One region of the Pseudoalteromonas sp. MER144-MNA-CIBAN-0113 genome, then DNA from elsewhere that is predicted to be linked to it. Evidence: predicted binding sites of a transcription regulator. Region 1 holds the regulator's gene; each other region holds the start of a gene.
What was found. The regulator sigma-54, encoded in region 1, starts transcription at its own class of promoters, with help from an activator protein. The targets are predictions, from matches to a motif close to GTTGGCACGNNNNTNGNNT.

Region 1 (2,206 bases):
ATTAAAAAGGACCGCAGCTTTACTGCAGTCCTGACAGATAAGTGAGCTTAGTTTCATAGTGTTAGTGTCGAGCAAGTTTCTCTTTGTGTTTAATTACTTGACGATCTAGCTTGTCAATGAGCGAGTCTATAGCGGCATACATATCTTGATGCTCAGTAGAGGCAAAAATCTCAGCGCCACTTACATGAACGGTTGCTTCAGCTTTTTGGTTTAGTTTTTCTACATCGAGAATAACGTGCACATTCGTTATGTGATCAGTGTGCCTCTGTAACTTCGAAAATTTACTATTTACGTAGTCTCTAAGCGAGTCGGTAATATCTACATGGCGACCAGTTAAATTCAGTTGCATAAACATTTTCCTCTTTGTTGTACGCCTTAAATCAAACTTTTACGTTGATTAGACGGGGGAATAGCTAGAGATTCGCGATATTTTGCTATAGTTCTCCTCGCTACTTTAATTCCTTGCTCTGCCAATATATCTGCAATTTTACTATCACTCAATGGTTTAGCTGAGTTTTCTGCAGCGATTAATTTTTTAATTAATGCACGTATTGCTGTTGATGAACATTCGCCACCATTTTCAGTACTTACATGGCTTGAAAAGAAATATTTAAGCTCAAAAATGCCACGTGGTGTATGCATGTATTTTTGCGTAGTAACACGCGATATAGTCGACTCATGCATTTCCACCATTTCAGCCACATCGTTAAGCACCATAGGCTTCATAGCCTCAGGACCGTGTTCAAAAAAGGCCTGTTGCTGTTGCACAATACAGTTGGTTACTTTAAGTAGCGTGTCATTTCTACTTTCTAAGCTTTTTATAAACCATTTAGCCTCTTGTAAGTGCGAGCGAATAAACTGGCTATCACCACTTGATTTAACCGTACGCGACATAGCTGCATATTGGCTATTTACTCTGATCTTAGGCATGCTATCTGGGTTTAATTCAACTACCCAACGACCTTTAACTTTCTTAACCGACACATCAGGAATAACGTATTCAGACTCTTCTCTAACAATAGTGTCTGCCGGTTTTGGGCTGAGCGTATGAATCAACGTCATGATTTCTTTAAGCTCATCTTCTTTAAGCTTTGTTTTTTTCATCAACGTGCGATAGTCACGTGCAGCAAGTAAATCAATATGATCGGTTAAGATCATTTTTGTTTCGTTTAAAAAAGGTGTGTCTTTATCAAATTGATTTAGCTGAATACACAAGCACTCTTGTAAACTACGCGCGGCTATTCCCACTGGATCAAATAGTTGAATACGCTTTAGTACCGCTTCTATTTCGTCAAGTTCAACTTCATCTTCGCCGTCGTTTTCTTGGTTAAAGCTTTCTAATATTTCTTCACAGCCAAGGGTTAGAATCCCTGAGTCGTCCACAGCTTCTACAATTGCAATAGCTATCGCTTCATCGGTAGGACTAAACGGCGTCAGTTGAAGTTGCCACATTAAATACTCATGCAGCGTTTCAGTCGAAGAGCCTTGATAAATAGATTCATCTTCTGGCATTGGGCCCGATGAAGAGGCAGGCGCAGCGCTCATATATTCATCCCAAGTAACATCCATAGCCATATCATCGCTAATGGTGTCTTTGGTCATTGCTTCGCCGCTATCTTGCTCATACTCGCTAGGTTTATCGTCAGCTGAGGCACTTAGCGTTAAGTCATCGTTATCGGCTTTTTGTTCGTTTTTACCTGCAGTGTCTTCGCTGTAATCGTGTTCTTCAACTTCAAGCAAGGGGTTGCTATCGAGCGCTTCTTGAATTTCTTGCTGGAGATCCAATGTACTGAGTTGCAATAAGCGAATTGCTTGTTGCAACTGTGGAGTCATTGTAAGTTGCTGGCCCATGCGCAGCTGTAATGATTGCCTCATTTATCTCTAACAATCCTTTTAAATTACGGTCTGTTGACCTTTACGGATTAAAATTTGTTCAAACTAGGGGCGGTTTAATTGCGGCGCGAGGTTTGTAACCTAGTGGGCTAAGTCAAAACCGAGCAAAGCTTCCGCGTCCTGCTCACGCTCCTTACCTACATCCATGTAGGCAACAAAGAGTAAATCGTCCCTAGGCAGAACCCGAAGGGCAGCGCCTGTTTGGCATTGATGCTGCGTTATCGCCTATTTATGGGGAATACCACACCACATAGGCTCTGCCTTGCCTAAATACCAAACAGACTGCTGCAAATTCAACCTTGAAAGGTCAACA
Region 2 (2,206 bases), on a different contig from region 1:
AAATAAAGCCTAATTAACTAGGCTTTATTTGAGGGAGCTATTTATTTACTGGCGTACAAACTATATTCGCTTAATGACAATTGTGCGTCTTTGTCACGGTCGTAGCTGCCAAAGCGTGACCATAATGCAGGATCACTGGCAGTTTCCGAACGAGTTAAAAAGCCATCTTGATTACGGTCAAGTTTTTCAAATTCTGAGGCAATATAGCTGCTTGTCGCAAAGCTCATGCAGCTAACAACAGTAAGCGTTAGTAAAATAATATGGCGGATAGGTTTCATCTAAATACTCAGTATAAATTGGTGGTTAGATAGTTTTTAAACTCAGTTAAAGAAATTCTGTTGTCTTGATTTTCATCCCAATTTGAAAATGAGTTTAATAGCTGAGGCTGAGCAGCAAGCTCGCTATGGGTTAAATCCCCGTCGTTGTTGGTGTCTAGATGTTCAAAGCGTTGCTTTACATCAAGTGCAAATGCACTATGGCTAACAAATAGTAAAGCACCAATAAGGAGAAGCTGTATTTTCATGGTTGGCGTTCCAAGGCATATTTTAATTGCTGGCAGTAATGAAATAAAGCACTTGCCATAATTTAAATCCCAACATTAAATCCGTTTACACACTCCCTCAGGGATTATGGCAAGTGCTTTTAACTCTATACTAATAGATTAAACTTGAATCTAAACTTAAGGTTTAAAGTTTTGGAATTCTTTTTTAGAAATCATCTCGTTATTATCTTTGTCTAAATCGGCAAACTGCTTAAGTAATTGTTTATCTTGCTTTGCCTCAACAAGCGATATTTGGTCATCCATATTTTTATCTAAATGCATAAAACGTACATTTAATGGCGATGCCAGTGCGGTGGCACTAATAGCTAAAAATAGGAGCGAAAAAGCACCAATTAGTTGTTTCATGAATGTACTCCTTTATTTTATAAACAGCTTAAATTCGTTTAGAGATATGAGCCCGTTTTCATCGGTGTCTATCTGTGCAAAGTTCTCATGTAATAAAGCATCTTCACCTGCTTCAGCTTCACTCAATGTGCCATTACTGTCTTTGTCTAAACGATTAAATTCAGCATCTACATCAAGAGCGAATAAATGAGTACTGGTTAGGCACAAACTGATAAGTGCAGCGTTCTGTAAATTGTTTCTGAACATTCCTTGGCTCTTTTTAGATTAATATTAATGTTCTCGTAACAAAAATGATGCCAATATTTATTTTTATTAATAATCAGTGAGTTATGTTTTTTTGTGATGATTGGTGCGTAATTTTTACAAGTAACTGTGTGTTTTATGCAACAATTTTGCAGTTATAAGCGTTTAAAATTTTTTAAATCAATTGCTTAACTTGTCGCTATTTAGAGACAGCAGGGGGGTTTTATCCTTGATGGTTCAGCGAGTGTATAAGTTGAGCGCTTAATAATAGAACGTTTAAAAATAGTAAAGGACTTTTGTATGCCCGCAGTCATGGCTGAAAAATATAAAGCATTGATAAATTGGCGCCCCAATTTAATTGGCCAATTTGTAATGAGCATGCTGTTGTCGCTGTTGCCCTTATCTATAGTGGTTATTGTGTTTTTAAATGTATTAAATAAGCAATTAGCGGTCACTCAGCAAATTGTGAGTAATAATTACCAAGTAACTAAGTCGTTTAATGTGCTTAAGCAAGAGCTTAATAGTTTAGAAAGGGCAACAAGACAAAACTGGGTATTAAAGAGCGACTCACTCGATAAGCTAATCGTAGATAAATGGCAATCATCATTGCAAAACATCAATGAGCTAAAACAGCTTTCAAATAACCAAGCAAATACACACCAATGGCAACGGCTAACGGATACTTTGCAAACGGCGCATACTCAACTTGTGGTTGAAGCGCGTCAACAAGCTGAATTATTTGTGCCAATCAGCGAAATATTAGCGGAGCTAACATTGTGGTTACGTGAGGAAAATGAAGCCAAAATCACTCAAAACCAAATTAAGCTCACAAATTTACAAGCTTCCTTTATAAACTGGTTGATTGCACTTACGCCTTTAACGCTGCTTGTTGGCGGCGGTTTTTTGTGGCGCATAAGCGGGCGCTTAAAAAGCTTAACCTCAGTGATTGATAAGTTAGGCCAAGGAGATTGGCAGCAAAAAATATCGGTGCAAGGGTCGGCTGAACTCATAGAGTTAGGTAACAAGTTGCAGTGGGTGCAAGCGCAGCTGCATATG
Region 3 (2,206 bases), on a different contig from region 1:
TATTTAGAAATGTACTGCGTAATTACAGCACTTTAGGGGTCAGAAGAATAGAGGTACCTGTAGGTATTTCTTACGCTGATGATATAGAAAAAGCCAGTGAAGTTATTGTCGAAAAAATTAATCAATTCGACTTTGTGATCCGCAAAAATGAGACCGCGGTGTACGCAGAAGGCTTTGGTGATAGCAGTATAAACTTACTGGTATGGTTTTGGATTAAATACCCTGGTGAGCCCGATTTTATGACGGTGCGTCACAAAGGCGTTGTGGCAGTAAAGCAAGCTCTCGATGCTGCTGATATAAGTATTCCGTTTCCTATTCGTACGCTGGATTTTGGTATTAAGGGCGGTGAAAAACTCGATGCCATGATAAGCGATAAAATAAGTCAGCAGTCAGCAAATAAAGAGGGTGACAATAATACTGATGCAAGACAAGGTGAGTAAATAATTTAAAACCCCATGGTAAAAGCATTGGGAAATAGTTACTGACTATCAGCGCGTTTTTACAAAGTAAAACGCGCTTTTTTATAATAATTAATTGATGATCTGAAGTAATTAAAGCCTTGCGTTAACTAAGTTAAAAGCGTCTCAATTAGAAAACTATATCGATAAGGTTTCTCATCTCAAAATAGATTACTTAATTAATCGAATTTGTGCTCAAGCTTGATGCAAGCCCTATATAGTAAGTGTCTGTGAGTAATAAAGGATTCAATGGTTTAAGTAGCTGCAATTAGCGTCGCGATTGGTGCGTAAACGAAAAAGCTTTTAATCAAGCTATTTAAACTGGATTGGGATTATGTCTGTATTGAATTTATATTGTGCAGGCCATAAAAAGCGCCGCTTGTGTTGGAGAAGCAAGCAGCGCTGAAGAATAAGTTAAGAAGGAGGTGTATTAAATAACACTAATTTTGTTGCGAATTACTTTAACTCCATCCATATTTTCTAAAAATTTTTGTGCAAGAGCACGTTCAAAACCGTTATTAGCTTTGCCTTTAAGTTCAACGTCGCCATTTTCGACCTGTACGTTCAAATTTTCTAATTCTAAATTTGGATTAGTACGTAACTCATGAGTAATAGATTGTTGTAAATTAGGTTGTGTGGCCACACTACTTACTACTGCTAAATGCGTTGCTGCACTAACTTTAAAAGCAGAGACTAATAAAAATAAACAACAAAACGAAATAAAACCGATAGTAAATTTAATGCGACTCATAACTATATCCTTAGTGTGTTACTAAAAAACAACGCCATTACTCGGCGTTTTAATACTCGTATATTCGATAGGGTTACAAGTTTCATTCCAAGATTAACTATTTGAAATAATTGGATATTTTATTAATTGGTTATTCAGCTAAGTAGTTTTTACATATTACTCTGAATTGCTTACTCACTGTTTTTAAGCCACAAAAAAGCCGACAAACGTCGGCTCAATCAAATGTATTAAAGCTAAAGCTATTTTTTCTTTTTAGCTTTGGCTTTTTTCTTCGCTTTCATTTTTACTGGATCTTTACGCTTTTTAACTGGTGGCTTAGCTTCTTTATGTTTTGGCTCTAATCCTTTAAATACACGGCGTTTTAGCTTTTGCTCTATGTAACGTTCTACTTTGTAAAGGATGCCAATATCGTGCGCTTCAATTAGTGAAATCGCTATGCCTTTTTTACCCGCGCGGCCTGTACGGCCAATACGGTGTACGTAAACATCTGCAGTGCGAGGCATATCAAAGTTAATTACGTGGCTTATATCAGCTACATCAATACCACGCGCGGCGACATCGGTCGCGACTAAAATGCGGGTTTTGCCACTGTGGAAATTTTCCATCGCTTTCATGCGTTTATCTTGTGGCATTTCACCACGTAGCCACGCAGCTTTAACGCCGTTATTGGTTAGTTCACCAATAAGGGTTTCAAGGCGCTCACGAGTTTTTACAAACACAATCGCTTTACTAACATCAGGGCCGTTTAAGGTGTTAACTAATAGCTCAAGTTTATGATGATAATCATCGGCTAAATGAACCCATTGATGTATTTTAGCTTTTTCTTTGCGTGATGATTCGGCTTCAAGCAGAGCCGGGTCGTTTAAAATACGCTCTGCAAATAATTCTACGCTGTCACCTTCAAGAGTAGCTGAGAATAAAAAGCACTGACGACGATTTTTAGCTTCATCACAAATACGCAGCATTTCTTTACGAAAGCCCATGTCGAGCATGCGGT
Region 4 (2,206 bases), on a different contig from region 1:
TCCGAAACCGTTTTATTAATTTGTCGTTCAACTACTGGTTTATTATTTTTTGTATAATTATTCATCTGGGCTCATTGTTATGTCACTTTTATATGGGGTCTTTTCGGTTTTTTTGAGTTTAAACTGTTTATAAAAAGAGTTTTTTGAATATTTATTCAGATTAAATTATTTTGTATTAACGGGTTGGGTTTTACTTCGTTCAAAGATTTAACATGTTATTTATAGGGAGTTAATTATTTATCAGATAAGAGCAGTAAATAAACGATAAAAAAGAGTGTTGCGAGGTTTTTAAATTATAAAAAAAGTGCCTAGGTTACTAGGCACTTTGGAGTTAGTTGCGTTTTAAAACGCGTCTAACTGGGGATCGCACCGCCTCAAGAATTTAAAACTTAAAAAGAGGTGGTTTTAATATGTTGCAATTTGGGCTTACAATCATCAGCTCGGACGGCATTCTAAGTGATCTAGAGCGAAGTGAAGATTATACTTTGGTTTGTATTTTACTATGAAGCCACAAAATGCCTCTGAACGGCAAGAGCAGATCCGCTCAACAGTCTATTATTTGAGTTAAATGGGACTGGTGGGGTAAAAAACGCAAAATGCGGCATAGCTTAAAAGCAAATGCCGCAAAGGGAGATTAATTAAAATGCTGAGCAGTTAGTGCTGTTTTATAGTAAATAACTCATAGCCTTTTAATGCAGGCACTTGCGCAGCAAGTTGAGTTTCTTGCTGTGCGATTTCAACAAAGTCACCACACAGTGTATTTGCACGCTGTTCAAGTTTTTTTGCATGGAGCTCTACTTTTTCTTCTATTTGTGAGCCCATATTTTCCATGCGCTCTTCAAAGGCTTGCATGTCGCCACCTGAACCCATTAGCTCAGAGCCTAATGCGACTAAAATACTGCCCATTGATTGCATTACGGCCGACTCAACGGCAGTTTCTATTTGTTGTTCAAACTGCTGTTCAAAGTTTTCACCAAACTGAGTGAAGCTTTGCTGGCCCATGACAAACGTACCTTGTTGGTAAAAGGTACCCTCTACTTCTTGTTGAATATCGTCCATCAAGGTTGCAATGTTATCGAGGCCATCAATATTAAATGCATTGGCGACTTCTTCTAATGCAACGCCCGCAATTTTAACGCCATCAAGTGCAATGTTGGCTACTTCAGGTAATTGCGCGCGTAAATTATCTGTGTAGTTGGTCAGTGCTTGGCGCTGAACGCTATTTAATGCTACTTGCTCGCCATTGATCGACAACTCACCTTGAGTGGTAAAGGTCATACGTTGATTGTTGGCTTTAAAAATTTCTAATTCACTTGGCTTTATACGTACATCGTTTTTAAACTCAACTTTACATTCGTCGTTACTAAATGAAATTGAAGAGCTGTTATCATTATGAGCCATGGCGACGGGGGCGCACATAATTGCGCTAACTAATAATAATTCTTTCATGTTTATTCTCTGTTTTTTGCTGATGATAATTAACTTATAACAAGTTTGGTGCCAATAGTTTTTAATCTTTAAAAACAGTGATTTGTGATTTTAAAGGTGCTTTGAAGTTGAAAGTGAAGTCATTGAAAAAGCTAAAATTTGGTCAAAATAACCAATAATCAAATGCTAATAAATAAAATTTATCGATACGATAAAAAACTCTCACTTTCCACAATTCAAATTTAGCGCTATTTATTCACAATACTGACACAGAGCCTATTTAGGATAGCGATGTGGCTTTATTTTGACGTAAATTTGTACAATGAATTTGCGTTGAACATTTTAATTTCACCAATTATCGCGATACAAGAATCCGTAATTGGTCTCAAACACTTTATGGAGTGGGTTGTGGGTAAGACATTTAGTTACGATGCGCTAGATGATGATTTTGTTGAAGACGAATACGAAATGGTCGGGCGTAATCAACACGACAAGAAAAAGCAAAAGGTGAAAAGAAAGTTAGAGGATTACCTTGAGCAAAAACGCTTGCGTAAAAACCTAGGTGAAGATGACTTAAACGATTATATTGATTAGGTTGTCGCTAGTACAAATCAGTGCCGACATATTAGCTTTTAACTGCTACTTAGGTAGTATTTAAAGCTCTGTGGGTTGGTAATAAAGAGGCTTTATGCCTCTTTATAATTTTTAAGCCTCAAACTTTAGCTGCGAGCAATGCTTTTTCAATTACTTTTTCTAGTTTTTCAGGTTTAGTAAAGGG

Region 2: a site for sigma-54 is predicted at 1,190-1,208, ahead of AAEY57_RS01925 (EF-hand domain-containing protein). Genes of this name have one in related genera too.
Region 3: a site for sigma-54 is predicted at 1,283-1,301, ahead of AAEY57_RS05730 (BON domain-containing protein). Genes of this name have one in related genera too.
Region 4: a site for sigma-54 is predicted at 1,487-1,505, ahead of AAEY57_RS05160 (YggN family protein). Genes of this name have one in related genera too.

What each region holds. Positions count from the first base shown of each region.
Region 1 is NZ_JBEOOG010000037.1:19,916-22,121, reverse strand. Features, by position in the region: gene ptsN (PTS IIA-like nitrogen regulatory protein PtsN) at 1-57, opposite strand, end outside; gene hpf (ribosome hibernation promoting factor) at 62-349, opposite strand; gene AAEY57_RS11135 (RNA polymerase factor sigma-54) at 376-1,875, opposite strand.
Region 2 is NZ_JBEOOG010000004.1:25,596-27,801, reverse strand. Features, by position in the region: gene AAEY57_RS01940 (EF-hand domain-containing protein) at 42-278, opposite strand; gene AAEY57_RS01935 (EF-hand domain-containing protein) at 287-523, opposite strand; gene AAEY57_RS01930 (hypothetical protein) at 680-907, opposite strand; gene AAEY57_RS01925 (EF-hand domain-containing protein) at 920-1,153, opposite strand; gene AAEY57_RS01920 (HAMP domain-containing sensor histidine kinase) at 1,451-2,206, shown strand, end outside.
Region 3 is NZ_JBEOOG010000014.1:61,772-63,977, forward strand. Features, by position in the region: gene AAEY57_RS05725 (mechanosensitive ion channel family protein) at 1-440, shown strand, start outside; gene AAEY57_RS05730 (BON domain-containing protein) at 889-1,209, opposite strand; gene srmB (ATP-dependent RNA helicase SrmB) at 1,449-2,206, opposite strand, start outside.
Region 4 is NZ_JBEOOG010000013.1:19,351-21,556, forward strand. Features, by position in the region: gene AAEY57_RS05160 (YggN family protein) at 655-1,449, opposite strand; gene AAEY57_RS05165 (PA3496 family putative envelope integrity protein) at 1,837-2,022, shown strand; gene AAEY57_RS05170 (glutathione peroxidase) at 2,141-2,206, opposite strand, start outside.